Regions from separate parts of the Marinomonas sp. ABL3_031 genome, predicted to be linked through region 3. Evidence: predicted binding sites of a transcription regulator. Region 3 holds the regulator's gene; each other region holds the start of a gene.
What was found. The regulator sigma-54, encoded in region 3, starts transcription at its own class of promoters, with help from an activator protein. The targets are predictions, from matches to a motif close to TGGCACNNNNNTTGCTNT.

Region 1: a site for sigma-54 is predicted at 2,865-2,882, ahead of ACXAH2_RS12075 (amino acid ABC transporter substrate-binding protein). Genes of this name have one in related genera too.
Region 2: a site for sigma-54 is predicted at 2,971-2,988, ahead of glnT (type III glutamate--ammonia ligase). Genes of this name have one in related genera too.

The regions. Positions count from the first base shown of each region.
Region 1 covers NZ_JBSWYU010000010.1:74,570-79,540, forward strand. Annotated here, with positions in the region: gene ACXAH2_RS12065 (amino acid ABC transporter permease) at 1-401, opposite strand, end outside; gene ACXAH2_RS12070 (amino acid ABC transporter permease) at 414-1,586, opposite strand; gene ACXAH2_RS12075 (amino acid ABC transporter substrate-binding protein) at 1,696-2,787, opposite strand; gene lrp (leucine-responsive transcriptional regulator Lrp) at 3,320-3,796, shown strand; gene recG (ATP-dependent DNA helicase RecG) at 3,793-4,971, opposite strand, start outside.
Region 2 covers NZ_JBSWYU010000004.1:69,382-74,352, forward strand. Annotated here, with positions in the region: gene arsB (ACR3 family arsenite efflux transporter) at 1-472, opposite strand, end outside; gene arsH (arsenical resistance protein ArsH) at 493-1,212, opposite strand; gene ACXAH2_RS06430 (arsenate reductase ArsC) at 1,212-1,682, opposite strand; gene ACXAH2_RS06435 (metalloregulator ArsR/SmtB family transcription factor) at 1,696-2,070, opposite strand; gene ACXAH2_RS06440 (helix-turn-helix domain-containing protein) at 2,200-2,853, opposite strand; gene glnT (type III glutamate--ammonia ligase) at 3,097-4,431, shown strand; gene ACXAH2_RS06450 (class II glutamine amidotransferase) at 4,477-4,971, shown strand, end outside.
Region 3 covers NZ_JBSWYU010000003.1:192,802-197,772, forward strand. Annotated here, with positions in the region: gene lptC (LPS export ABC transporter periplasmic protein LptC) at 1-59, shown strand, start outside; gene lptA (lipopolysaccharide transport periplasmic protein LptA) at 43-549, shown strand; gene lptB (LPS export ABC transporter ATP-binding protein) at 553-1,278, shown strand; gene ACXAH2_RS05370 (RNA polymerase factor sigma-54) at 1,354-2,838, shown strand; gene ptsN (PTS IIA-like nitrogen regulatory protein PtsN) at 2,854-3,303, shown strand; gene ACXAH2_RS05380 (HPr family phosphocarrier protein) at 3,316-3,585, shown strand; gene mgtE (magnesium transporter) at 3,591-4,940, shown strand; gene yjgA (ribosome biogenesis factor YjgA) at 4,947-4,971, shown strand, end outside.

The DNA of each region.
Region 1 (4,971 bases), on a different contig from region 3:
ATTGGGTAAACAACTAAGATGGTAGCCGTCAGGTATACCTTGTTGATCGATTTAACGGCAAACATACCGATAAGCACGACCAATAAGATTAGTGCAATGTTGATGCGCCAGTATTCTTCTTCAGGATACAAGCCATACATGAACTGATCAAAGTAGGCCCCGACAAAGGCCCAACAGGCACCACCGCCCGTACAGGCAGTCTTGTTAGCGCCTTGCCATGTGGCGTCAATGAAACCCCATTGCACAACCGGTGGAACAATTAAATAAATGATATATAGGCTGAACAAAGTCAGCACAACATTCAAAGGTGATGAGAAAAAGTTATTACGTATCCAAGCAACTGGACCAACCGCGTCAGACGGTGGTGGGAGGCTTGGAGATGGTTTAAATTCGATCGCCATAAGTTTGCCTCCTTAACGTTCAACTAATGCCATACGCTTGTTATACCAGTTCATAAAGAGTGAGATAGACAAACTCAAAGAACCGTAAACCAGCATACAAAGACCAATGGTTTCAATTGCCTGACCCGTTTGATTCAGGGTTGTTCCCATTACCACTGCGACCAACTCAGGGTAAGCGATAGCGGCCCCCAATGACGAATTTTTCGCCAAATTCAAGTATTGACTGGTCAGTGGTGGAATAATAACGCGCAGTGCTTGAGGTAACACGATTAGACGTTGTGTTAAGCCGTCAGGTAAACCCAAAGAGCGGGACGCTTCCGTTTGTCCCCAGTTAACCGACAAGATACCGGCTCTTACAATTTCAGCAATGAAAGCCCCTGTGTAAGTGGACAAAGCAATTAATACCGCAACAAATTCAGGCACTAATACCATGCCTCCAGTCACGTTAAAGCGGCTTTTCTGTGGTAGGTCAAACTCAACAGGGAAGCCAGTTGCAGCAAAAGCGATCAAGGTCACAAGGACAATTGTACCTAAAGACGCCCAGTAAGCGGGGAACCAATCTCCTGTTTTTTTCTGGCGTTCTTTTGCCCAGCGTACGATGAAGAAAGACGCCACGATAGAAGCAAGAAAAGCGACCAGTACGATACTTGAACCGTCTTGGAACTCAGGATTTGGAGAGTAGATACCGCGCATATTGATGAAGAAATCACCAAAAATAATACTGTCACGAGGATGGGGCATAGCGGCCAATACCGCGAAATACCAGAAGAACATTTGTAACAGCAAAGGTAAGTTACGCAGTGTCTCAATGTAAACGGTTGCTAAGCGTGCCACCAACCAATTATTAGACAAACGGGCGAGACCCATAATGACACCAATAATGGTGGCTAGGACGATACCCATTAGGGAAATAACGAAGGTGTTGATTAACGCCACTACAAAAGCACGACCATAGGTGTTGGCTTCAGTGTATTCAATGAGGTGAATTAGGATGGGGAAGCCCGCTGGTTCATTTAAAAAGCTGAAACCAGTAGAAATTCCGCGTGTTTGTAAGTTAGCTTGTAGATTGCTGAATAAATAATAGCCAACAAAAACTACAATGACTAACAATGCTGCTTGAAAGATTAAGGCTCGATTGCCCGCGTCATGCAAGAAGCTTGAATTTGAGTTTGTATTATCGCTCATCTTGTTTAAGGCAGTGATATGCTCGTCAGATGTAATCAGATATGAAATGGCGCAGCACACTTATAGAGTGAAGTGGCTGCGCCAATTTTTTAGATAGGTTTAAGGGGTATTAACGAACTGGTGGCGCATACATTACGCCGCCTTCAGTCCAAAGATTGTTAATACCACGAGGTAAACCTACTGGTGTGTTCGGACCAATGTTGTTTTCGAACACTTCACCGTAGTTGCCTACTTCAGCAATGATATTGTAAGCCCAATCAGCACTTAGACCTAAAGACTCGCCCAAGTTGCCTTCAGCGCCAAGAAGACGAAGAATACCAGGATCTTTTGAAGAGCCTTTGACTTCAGCAACGTTTTGAGAGTTGATGCCCATTTCTTCAGCGTTTACTTGTACGAACAATGCCCAAGTTACGATGTCTTTCCACTGGTTATCGCCGTGACGAACAACTGGGCCTAGAGGCTCTTTAGAAATGGTTTCTGGAAGAATGATGTGCGCACTTGGATCAGACAATTTAGTACGATGTGCTGCTAGACCAGATTTATCAGTAGTGAATACATCACAGCGACCTGATGCATAAGCAGAAAGTGCTTCGTCTGCTTTCTGTACGACGACAGGAACGTAGTTCATCTCGTGTTTGCGGAAGAAATCCGCCATGTTTAGCTCAGTGGTTGTACCTTGCTCAGTACAAACTGTTGTACCATCTAGATCCAATGCAGACTCGACACCTAAATCCTTACGAACCATGAAACCTTGACCGTCATAGAAGTTCACTGCTGTGAAGTCTAGACCCAAGGCGGTATCACGAGTGTAGGTCCATGTTGTGTTACGCGCCAACATGTCAATTTCACCAGACTGAAGTGCTGTGAAACGCTCTTTCGCTGAAAGCGGTGTGAATTTGACGGCTTGTGCATCCCCGAAAATAGCGGCGGCTGTTGCTCGACAAGCGTCAACATCGATACCTGACCAGTTACCAGACTCATCAGCATTAGAGAATCCTGGAACCCCTTGGCTAACACCACACTGAATAAAACCTTTCGCTTTCACATTGTTAAGAGTACTGCTGGTTGTTGAAGTAGGCGCTTCAGCGGTGGTCGCTGCAACAGGTGTGGTTTCTGTATTATCTCCACCTACAAGTGAAAAGGTGATCCCTGCTCCAACCGCAGCGGCAACTACAGCGGTCGTAATTAATTTAGAATTCATTATCTTGAGCCTCCCAGGCGATTTTATTTATATTGTAACTTTGTATTTATTGATAGATTTGAATCTATTTGATCGATGAAGCAAACATAATGCCAACATTAAATTATTCTTGTTGTGCTTGATATGCAGACGAATCCTCTAACGGAACGTCACATCCCCCTATAGAATTACTCTTTTGCGCCTTAGTCAAGGATAAAATGTCAAAAGTGAAAGGTATTTTACTCATTATTTGCACTTTATTAGTCGAAATTTGGACTAAGTATGATTTTTTAATTCCATGCCATGTAAGAGAAAAAAATAAACAAAAACAAAGCCTTAAAATGTGGTCAATGGTTTTTCTTTGCTCTTTTTTTGGGCGTTTTACAGAATCGGCGAGCTTGAATTGTGCATGATGGTTTTTTTGCCTTGTTTTGGTGCTTTTTCAAGCTATAAAAACCCTACAAAATATATTGGATAAAGCGCTTTCCCAAAATTGTGCTCTGCATGATAAACTTAAGCATTCTTAGCAGTTTAGTAAGGAGATCCATATCAAATGGATAACTCAACAAAACCACTTGATCGATTGGACAAAAAAATACTTAGAGAGTTGCAAATAAACGGTCGTTTATCCAATGTTGAATTGGCAAGTCGTGTTGGTTTGAGTGCCACTCCTTGTTTAGAGCGTGTACGTCGATTAGAGCGCAATGGTTATATTACAGGCTACTGTGCCCTAGTGAATCCAAAGAAAGTTGATGCTGGTTTGTTGGTATTTGTTGAAATTCGCTTGAAAACCACGTCACCTGAAGGCTTTAATGAATTCAAAACAGCGGTAGCGGAAATTCCTGAAATTCTAGAGTGTCATCTCATTGCAGGGGATTTTGAGTACCTATTAAAGGCACGCGTCTCTAATATGGATTCGTATCGATTGCTGCTTGGTGAAACCTTGTTGACCTTGCCGCACGTTCGAGAGTCGCGCACCTATGTGGCGATGGAAGAAGTGAAGAACACCACAGTGGTGAGCATTCCTTAGACATTTAAATACTGAGCATGATTCGGCAGCCAGCGACTTAGTAAAGGTGGAATATGCTCAGGATACTGCTGAAATAATAGTCCCGCTGCTTGTTGTACATCATCCAACAGTGATTTGTCTCTTTGCAGGTCTGCGACCTTAAATTCCCACAAACCAGTTTGACGTGTTCCCAATAGTTCCCCAGGTCCACGTAGCTCTAGATCTTTCTCGGCAATTTTAAAGCCATCACTGGTTTCGCGCATGGTAGACAGTCTGGTTTTGCCTTGCTGACCAAGCGGCGCTTTATAGAGCAAGACACAATGGCTGGCGGCTTGCCCACGACCTACACGACCTCTTAGTTGGTGTAATTGAGCTAAACCGAGGCGCTCAGGGTTTTCAATCACCATTAAACTGGCGTTGGGCACATCCACACCCACCTCGATCACAGTCGTTGCTACCAAGAGCTGAATGTCACCAGCTTTAAATCGACTCATGATGTCGGCTTTTTCTTGTGCTTTGAGACGGCCATGTACTAGGCCAATACTAAGCCCTGCTAATTGCTTTTGTAGAATCTGTGCTGTGTCTTCTGCAGCCTGGCATTGTAAGGCTTCAGATTCCTCAATCAGAGTACAGACCCAATAAGCTTGTTTACCTTGCTGACAGGCATTTTGCACCCTATCTATAACTTCTTGGCGTCGTTGGTCGGATACCACTATGGTATTCACTGGCGTTCGACCTGGTGGTAGTTCATCTATGATGGAACAATCCAGATCCGCATAAGCTGACATGGCTAACGTGCGGGGAATAGGGGTCGCCGTCATGATTAACTGATGTGGCTGAATACCGTGTTTCATGCCTTTTTCCCGTAAGGCCATACGCTGATGAACACCAAACCTATGCTGTTCATCAATGATGGCCAGAGCCAAACGATCAAACTCAACTGATTCTTGGAACAAAGCATGCGTACCGACCACAATATGGGCTTCCCCAGTGGCGATTTTATGCAGTTCGGTTTCTCGGCTTTTGCCTTTGAGCTTGCCCGTCATCCAGGCCACCTTAAGGCCAAGAGGTTCAAACCACTGGGTAAAATTTAAATAATGCTGTTCGGCAAGGATTTCTGTGGGGGCCATCACTGCCACTTGATAACCTGCTTGAACGACGGCCGCAGTAGCCAGAGCAGCGACAAGGGTTTTACC
Region 2 (4,971 bases), on a different contig from region 3:
CAAAGATCATGATGACATCATTGATGGAGACTTGAACCAAGGTGTAATTGGCGTCCCCTTTGGTCAGTTGGCTCCATACGAAGACCATGGCGGTACAGGGTGCTACTCCCAGCAAAATCATCCCAGCTATGTATTCGTTGGCGGTCTGCGGGTCCACCCAATCGGCAAACAAGCCTTTGAAAAACAACCAACCCAGCAAGGCCATGGAGAAAGGCTTAATAAGCCAATTTACCACAACCGTTAATGCCAAGCCTTTGGTTTGTTTACCGACATTTTTAATGGCTGAAAAATCCACTTGCACCATCATAGGGTAAATCATTAACCAGATAAGAACCGCGATGACCAAATTGACTTTGGCGTATTCCATGTTGGCAATGACAGCAAAAACGTCAGGTATAAAATTGCCCAACATCATACCAACGAGAATGGCCAGCCCTACCCAGACAGTTAAATAACGTTCAAATAATCCCATGGCGTTGTCCTAATAATTTATTAAATGCTTTTCTGATTGACTCTTTTACTGAGCTCTTCAGCACTCTCAACACGCTCTGAATAGCGGTCAACGAAGACTTCCTTATTGTCTCTGAGCAACAAGGTGAATTTCATCAGCTCTTCCATTACATCCACAATGCGATTGTAGTAAGGCGAAGGTTTCATGCGACCATCTTCTTCAAACTCTAAGAAAGCTTTGGCGACAGAAGATTGATTTGGAATGGTCACCATACGCATCCAGCGGCCTAAAATGCGCATTTGATTGACTGTGTTGAAAGACTGAGAGCCGCCACAAACTTGCATGACGGCAAGGGTTTTGCCTTGAGTTGGTCTTACTCCACCAAGGCTTAGTGGCACCCAATCAATTTGGCTTTTGAAGATACTGCTCATCGAACCGTGACGCTCAGGAGAACACCAGACTTGTCCTTCTGACCACATCATTAAGTCTCTGAGTTCTTTAACCTTGGGGTGATGTTCGTCTTCCGTATCTGTTTGCGGTAGACCAGTTGGGTTGAATATACGGGTTTCAGCGCCCATGGCGGTGAGTAAACGCGCGCTTTCTTCCACCACTAAGCGACTGTAAGAGCGCTCTCGTAATGACCCATAAAGCAATAAAATGCGCGGTTGGTGGTTGCTGGGTTGAACCTGTAATTGATCGTGGTGAGGAATGTGAAATTGCTCACTGTCTAGGTTAGGCAGCCGATTATCCAGTAGGCTCATTATTGTGCCCCCAAAATCTCAAGTTCAAATTTCAACTGGTTTTTATCCAGCTGGCGAGAAGCCAAGGTTTTCAACTGCGCCACCCTTTCTTCAATGGTGTTAATACAGGCCATAAAGGCTTGCTGTTTTTCTGTTTCATCGCCTTCTAACTTGGACGGATCAGCAAGCCCCCAATGCACTTTTAAACTCTTGCCGAAGTATACTGGGCAGGTTTCCCCCGCTGCCGAGTCACATACAGTAATGACCAGATCGGGGGCAAAGTCTTCAAAGTCATCCCAAGACTGGCTGTGTAGATTGTCCGTGGCATAGCCTGCTTGCTGTAAATATTTAATCGACAAGGGATGAACTTCCCCCACAGGTTGGCTGCCCGCGCTTTTGGCTTCGATCATATCGCTAGCCATGCCATTGGTAATGGCTTCAGACAAAATACTACGACAACGATTGTGAGTGCAGATGTACAAAATTTTCATATCAACCTCATGGTTAGCAACAATGGTTGGATGCCGTTTGGCATGCTTTTAAGATAGTTAAAGCTTGCTGATAGTAGTCAGGATTATGTTGAGCCGTATTTTGAATGACTTGTTTTGCCCATTCTGGCAGTTGTTCATGAATTTGGTAATAAACCCATTTGCCTCGACGTTGATCTTGTAAAATACCGCATTTACGTAGCTCTGCCAGATGGCGTGAGGTTTTTGGTTGGTCTAATTGTAAGGCATCTTGTAGATCACAGACGCAGGCTTCCCCTGTCTGAGAAATCAGTAATAAGGTCTTTAAACGAGTGTCATCTGCCAAGCATTTATAGAAAGTTAAAGGCGTCATAATAAAAATATGTGGTAAATAATATATGTGAAATTTCATATATTATTGATCGAAAGTCAAGCTCCGGTGCAACGTTAGTGAGTTTAATGATGGGGATCAGAATAGATTTGTATTTAATCTCAAGTCGATGAGGTTAAGATAAGAGCAATAACTTGCTGCAGTGCGTTGTTAGATCTCTTTACTGTGGGTGATAAAAGACAACAGTTTGATCGGTACATCAAGCAACGCTTCTGGTCCGTGAGGAATGCTGGAATCGAAGGATAAAGAATCCCCTTTCTCCATGTGGTAAAGCTTATTACCGTGACGATACATGATTTCTCCTTCTAGGATGTAAATAAACTCCTGTCCAGGATGAGAAAATGTCGGGAAGATTTCACTTGCATCGTCCATTGTGATGAGAAAAGGTTCAACAATCTGAGTTTCACCGCGAGTGTAATTCAGTAGATGGTAAGTATGTCCTTTTTCGGTTCCTCTTCTGACTACTTCCATTCCTTGGCCTGCTTTTGTATGTTGAGCTCCCCCTTCAGGACGATCATAGTCGGCAAAAAGTTGTGAAATAGATAGGCCAATTGCATCACACAGGCGTCCAAGCGTATCCAAACTTGTCGATACTTGCGCGTTTTCTATTTTACTTACCATGCCTTGACTGAGTTTTGCGATGCGAGCGACATCCGCTATTTTCAGGTTTTGTGCCATCCGTTTACGTTTTACTTGCATGGCAATGTAATCTTCCAATCTCAAACGTGGCGACTGTTCTCTGTCCTGACTAATTTCGCCCTCTTTAAGTGCTTTTATGTGTCTTGATGGTGCGTCGCTTGTCATTTTCTTAAAACCCTTATTCTTCGTATGCTCATTGTAGCAGCTTTTTTTTGAGTCATTATCTTCTTAGCATTGGCTTATTTCTTTTAAGGAAAATAAATTTACTTAAAGAGAATGTCGTGGCAAGATATTTGCTTTCTTGAAGGGAATAATAGTTTCCCTTTAGGAATTTTTCGGGCGAACATGATGATAGTCGCTTGCTTTGAATGTTCCATAAGTTGTCCAAATGAACTTAGGAGTAATGTAATGCAATATAACGAAGTCACAAGTTTTTTAGAATCAAATAAGATCAAATATGTACTTGCCCAGTTTGTTGACATTCATGGTGTTGCCAAGACTAAGTCAGTACCGGCAAAAAATATCTTCGATGTGGTTGAAGAAGGTGCTGGGTTCGCAGGTTTTGCTGTTACTGGATTGGCGATGGAACCTCATGGTCCTGATTTTCTCGCCCGTGGAGATCTATCAACCTTGAGTATTGTACCTTGGCAGCCAGGTTATGCGCGTCTTGCTTGTGATGGTTACGTTAATAATGCGCCTTATCCTTATTGCTCCCGTGTGGTGCTAAAAAAGCAATTGCAGCGTTTGGAAGAAAAAGGTTGGACACTGAATACTGGATTGGAGCCAGAGTTTTATCTATTTAAAAAAGGGGAAAGTGGGCAGTTAACTCCGGTGGATGCTTCAGATACCCTAGATAAGCCATGTTATGACTATAAAGGCTTGTCTCGCTCACGAGAATTTTTGGAGCGTTTAGTTGAAGCGCTTCAAGCGGTTGATTTTGATGTCTATCAGATAGACCACGAAGATGCGAACGGTCAGTTTGAAATCAATTATACCTACAGCGATGCTCTCGAATCCGCGGATCGTTTTACGTTTGTTCGTATGGCCGCAGGTGAGATAGCCAATGATATGGGCATTATTTGTTCTTTTATGCCAAAACCTGCTGCAGACAAAACAGGTAATGGTATGCACTTCCATTTATCCATCACAGATGAATCTGGCAAGAATTTGTTTAGTGATGACAGTGATAAGTATGGTATGGGGCTATCAAAAATGGCTTATCACTTTACGGCCGGTATTCTTGCCCACGCTAAGGCCATTTGTGCCTTTGCGGCGCCAACAGTGAACTCATACAAGCGCCTGGTGGTGGGTGGTAATAGTTCTGGGGCAACTTGGGCACCAGCTTATGAGTGTTATGGTGACAATAACCGCTCCGCTTTAATTCGTGTGCCTTATGGTCGCTTAGAGTTCCGTCTACCTGACTCAGGTTGTAACCCTTATCTTGTACATTCCGCTTTGATTGCGGCGGGTTTAGATGGCATTGAGCGTGAGCTTGATCCTGGTGAACCAATGAATATCAACCTATACAATTTAACACTTGAAGACATTATCGCGAAAAACATTTCTATTCTCCCACAGACGTTAGGAGACGCTCTTGATGAGCTTGAAAAAGACACTGTGTTTGTTGACGCAATGGGTCGTGACATTGTTGAAGAGTTTTTAAAGGTTAAGCGTGCGGAGTGGGGTGAATATTTGCGCCATGTTTCTGACTGGGAACTGAAGCGCTACGCTGAATTTTTCTAATTGCTACCAGTGAGCTAAAAAATTAATTAAACAGAGGTTTCTGCCATGTGTGGAATAGTGGGTCTTTATCTGAAAAACGATAAATATGAAGGCAAATTGGGTGCGCTTTTTGAACCCATGTTGGTCGCGATGACGGATCGTGGCCCGGACAGTGCAGGCTTTGCGATTTATGGTGATGATGTTGCCTCTGATTGGGTGAAGTTAACCTTACGTCATCCAAGTGACACTTTTCATTGGGCAGATCTTGCGGATCAGTTAGCCACCGCATTGGCTTGTGAAGTGGACTGGATGCAGAACGCTAATGTGGCAGTACTGAAAGTGAACGCAACGGAAATGAGTGTACGTGATTGGATGGCCATGAATGCGAAGGATGTTTTGATTCTGAGTGCGGGCCATTCGATTGAGATTCTAAAAGAAGTGGGCCTTCCAGAAAACATTGCTTCGAAATTTAACCTAGAGGGTATGAAAGGCAGTCATATTATAGGACATACTCGCATGGCGACAGAGTCGGCGGTGACCATGGAAGGCAGTCATCCGTTT
Region 3 (4,971 bases):
ATTCAGAAGAAGTCGTGATGACAGGATCAGTACGAGGAAATTATGAAACAATTCACTAAATTATCTGGTTTAATTACTCTGATAACATTAAGCCAATATAGCCTTGCCCTACCTAACGACATTGAGAAACCACTTGAAATTCAAGCAGATGAAGCTTCCTTTGACCAAAATACAGGGCAAGCCATTTATAAAGGTAACGTACTTGTTAAACAAGGTTCAATTGAAATCCAAGCTCAATATTTAAAAGTAACGAGCAACCCTGAAACTCAGCAGTTCAGTAGTTTAGAGGCTTCCGGCACTCCGGCTAAATTCAGCCAGCAAGTAGACTGGAGTGGCAATATCGTTATCAGCAAAGGTAATGAAATTCACTACTCAACAGATGAAGGTAAACTTGAAATCATTGGTGAGGGCTATCTAAGTCGCATGCAAAATTCCATCTCTGCTGACTATATTCTCTATAGGATCGATGACGGCACATTCAGTGCCGAGAAAAAAGATTCCGGTCGCGTATCAATGACCCTACAACCACAAACAGGCAAGGCAAACTAACCCATGGCTCGACTGGAAGCAAAACATCTGGCTAAAAGCTACAAAAAGCGCCCTGTTGTGAAAGACGTCTCCGTTGCTGTTGAATCGGGGCAAGCCGTAGGTTTGCTGGGCCCAAATGGTGCGGGCAAAACCACGTGTTTTTATATGATAGTCGGTATGGTTGCCAATGATGCCGGGGGGATTTTTATTGACGACCAAGACATTACTCAAGATGCTATGCATGTACGCGCCCAAAAAGGCGTGGGATATTTACCGCAAGAGGCCTCCATTTTCAGAAAAATGTCCGTTGAAGATAATATTTCAGCCATTTTAGAAACCCGTAAAGAACTGTCTAAAACTGAGCAGAAGGAACGTCTAGAATCATTACTGGAAGAATTCAACATCACTCACATTCGTAAAAATTTAGGCATGGCCCTGTCTGGTGGCGAGCGTCGCAGAGTCGAAATTGCACGTGCTTTGGCAATGAATCCTAAATTCATTTTATTAGACGAGCCTTTTGCAGGGGTTGATCCGATTTCTGTAGGCGATATAAAGCTGATTATTAAGCATTTACAAGACAACGGCATTGGCGTTTTAATTACCGACCATAATGTAAGAGAAACGCTGGATATTTGTGACAAAGCTTACATTGTGGGCAATGGTTATATCATAGCTTCTGGTGATGCCAGTGAAGTCATTAACAATGAACAAGTAAAAAAAGTCTATTTAGGCGACGACTTCCGCCTGTAACCCCTTATCATTATTGTAGAAAGGGAGTAATATGCATAACTCGTTCCAATTTATTAAATCAGACAGAGTTGCTCCATGAAGCAGTCTTTACAGCTAAAGCTCGGTCAACAATTAACCATGACCCCGCAGTTGCAACAAGCCATTCGTTTGCTGCAACTTTCGACATTGGATTTAAAACAAGAGATTCATGAATTCCTTGAATCCAATCCTTTGCTGGAATTAGATGACGACGAATTAACTGCCATCGACTTACCTGCTAGCATTGAATCTAAAGTCGAAAACGATACAAGCAAAGAAAAGGCAAACAGTGAGTCAGCCGAAGAAGCCCGATTAGAATCAGAATGGACGGAAAGTATCCCTGAAGAGCTTTCAATTGATAGCAACTGGGATGATACCTACCAAAGCTCAGCCGCCGTAAGCGATGCGACTAGCTTCGATAATGAAATGGACTTTGAAAGTCGTAATGCTCCAGCAGAGAGCATTCAAGACCATTTAATTTGGCAACTCAACCTAACCCACATGTCAGACCGTGATTTGGAGATTGCTTACGCGATTGTTGATTGCGTTCAGCCTGACGGTTATCTGAGCATGTCATTAGAAGACATTCTAGAATCTCTTACAAGTGATCTAGAAGAACTTGAATTGGATGAAATTCAAGCCGTACAACACAGACTGCAACGCTTTGACCCTGTGGGTGTATGCTCAATTGATTTACGCGATTGTCTGCTGGTGCAATTAGAAGCATTTCAAGACCACCCTCTATTCAAAAGCACACAAAACCTGATCAGTCATTATTTAAATCTGCTAGGCAGTCGAGACTTCGTGCAGTTAAGCCGCAAAACCAAGCTTAAAGACGAAGCGCTTAAAGAAGTTATTCATCTTATTCAGCAACTTAACCCGCGTCCAGGTTCGGCCATTGATGAAGACGATACGGATTATGTCATACCAGATGTGTCAGTCAAAAAGCGTAACGGCATTTGGCAAGTCGAATTGAATAATGATGCTTTACCACCGATCAAGATTAACGAAACCTATTCCGCCATGGCTAACACAGCCTCTACTGCAGAAGATGTAAGCTACATCAAAAATTCATTACAAGAAGCCAAATGGTTCATGAAGAGTTTACAAAGTCGTAATGAAACTCTGTTAAAAGTAGCCAGTTGTATTGTGAGTCGCCAGATTGCTTTTTTCGAACTCGGCGAAGAAGCCATGAAACCTATGGTATTACACGATGTTGCAGAAGAAGTAGGCATGCATGAATCCACTATTTCTCGTGTCACTACGCAAAAATACATGCATACACCAAAAGGCATTTTTGAATTGAAATACTTCTTTTCAAGCCATGTTAATACTGCATCAGGCGGTGAATGTTCTTCGACCGCCATACGCGCTATGATTAAAAAATTGGTGGCTGATGAACCTGCTAAGAAACCACTTAGTGATAATAAACTGGCAACCATCTTGGCAGATCAAGGCATTCAAGTAGCAAGACGTACCGTTGCCAAATATCGTGAGGCGATGAATATTCCGCCTTCCAATGAACGAAAAAGATTGATTTAACAGGTATTAAGTATCATGCCATTAAATTCACTACTAAAAGCCGATCTTGTGCTTGCTAAACAAGACATTGTTAGCAAAAAACGTGTTCTTGAAAGTTTGGCGGAGATCACTTCTAACCGTCTACATTGTGATAATGAAGCTGTCTATGACGCCTTGTTGGCACGTGAGAAATTAGGTAGTACCGGTATAGGAAATGGCATTGCCATTCCACATTGTCGTCTTGAATCTGCCAATCATACAGCCGTTGTTATTATGTCCCTACAAAGTCCTATTGATTTTGACTCTGTCGACAAACAGCCTGTTGACTTGATCTTCGCCTTAATTGTACCGCCTCACGAATGCGATCAACACTTATCGACTTTAGCGCAAATTGCAGAATTAGCGCAGTCACCAGACGCACTAGCAAAACTTCGCAACGCACAAACTAATAAAGAGTTGTACACTAGCTTTGAATCTTTAATATAAGGATGAAACAGCATGCAGGAAGAATCCATCACTATTATCAACAAGCTTGGACTGCATGCCCGTGCTGCAGGCAAGCTGGTTGAAACCACATCACGTTTCTCATGTGATATTACCATTGAGAAGGATGGCCGTAATGTTGACGGCAAAAGCATCATGGCAATGATGATGCTCGCTGCTGGCAAAGGTACTGAAATCACCGTTAAAACCAATGGAGAAGATGAGGAAGAAGCGATTAAAGCCGTCTTGGCTTTGATTAATGATCGTTTTGGTGAAGACGAGTAGTTTTGATGCCAGAAAAAACGTTAAGCCATCTGCAGACAGTTAGTGAGTCCCTTGAGTCTGGGGCCACTATGCAGGCACGTTATCTGCTTAACGGCGCTCTACCTGCGCAAGATGTAGCCCGTCTACTCGAATCTTCCCCCCCAAAAGAGCGTAAATTACTTTGGGAGTTAATTGACTCTAAAAACGAAGGGGAAGTCCTTCAATATCTAAGTGAAGACATAGGTGCCCAGTTCCTAAAAGAAATGGATACTGAGCGCTTGGTCGCAGTATCAGAACATTTTGAAAGTGATGACCTTGCCGACTTATTACAACACTTACCTGAAACAGTCGTAAAAGAAGTTCTTGCGTCTATGACGGCGCAAGACAGAACCCGAGTCGAAACACTATTAAGCTACTCTGAAGATTCAGCGGGTGGCTTGATGAATACGGATACCATCACCATTCGTCCGAACATCACTGTGGATATCGTATTCCGTTATTTACGTCGTCACAATACTCTACCAGATATGACGGATAACCTACTGGTCGTTAGCCGCTCAGACCGCTTATTGGGCACACTGACGTTAACCAAACTCTTGGTGAGTGATCCAGATGATACAGTACGTGACATCATGGAGACAGATTACACTTTCATCACCGCTGATACGCCTGCCAGCGATGTCGCTCAATTGTTCGAAAATATGGATCTAGTGTCTGCTCCGGTTATCGATGGAGAAACTCAAAAACTACTCGGCCGCATCACCATTGATGACGTGGTAGACGTCATTCGTGATGAGGCTGAGCATTCCATGCTCAGTATGGCAGGCTTGGATGATGATGAAGATACCTTCTCCCCTATTTTAAAAACCACTAAACGTCGCGCCGTTTGGTTAGGTATTAATCTCATTACCGCCTTTATTGCCTCTTATGTCATTGGCCTATTTCAGCACACCTTAGACCAAGTGGTGGCATTAGCCATTTTAATGCCAATTGTCGCCAGTATGGGAGGCATCGCAGGTTCACAAGTACTGACCTTGGTTATTCGAGGTATAGCACTTAACCAAATAGGATCAACCAACACTCGCTGGCTGCTCAATCGCGAATTGATTGTCGGTATACTGAACGGTATCCTTTGGGCCAGTATTATCGCGGCCCTTACCGCCGTTTGGTTTGACAATATTATGATTGCCTATATCATTGCTGGCGCAACCATCATTAACTTACTTTTTGCCGCTGCCACAGGAACCTTACTGCCCATTTTATTAAAAAAAATCGGCATAGACCCAGCCTTGGCAGGCAGCGTTATTTTAACAACCGTGACCGATGTGGTGGGCTTTTTATCCTTCCTCGGCTTGGCCACTATTTTTCTTGTATAGGTTCCCATGACAGATTTTGATCAATTCGAAG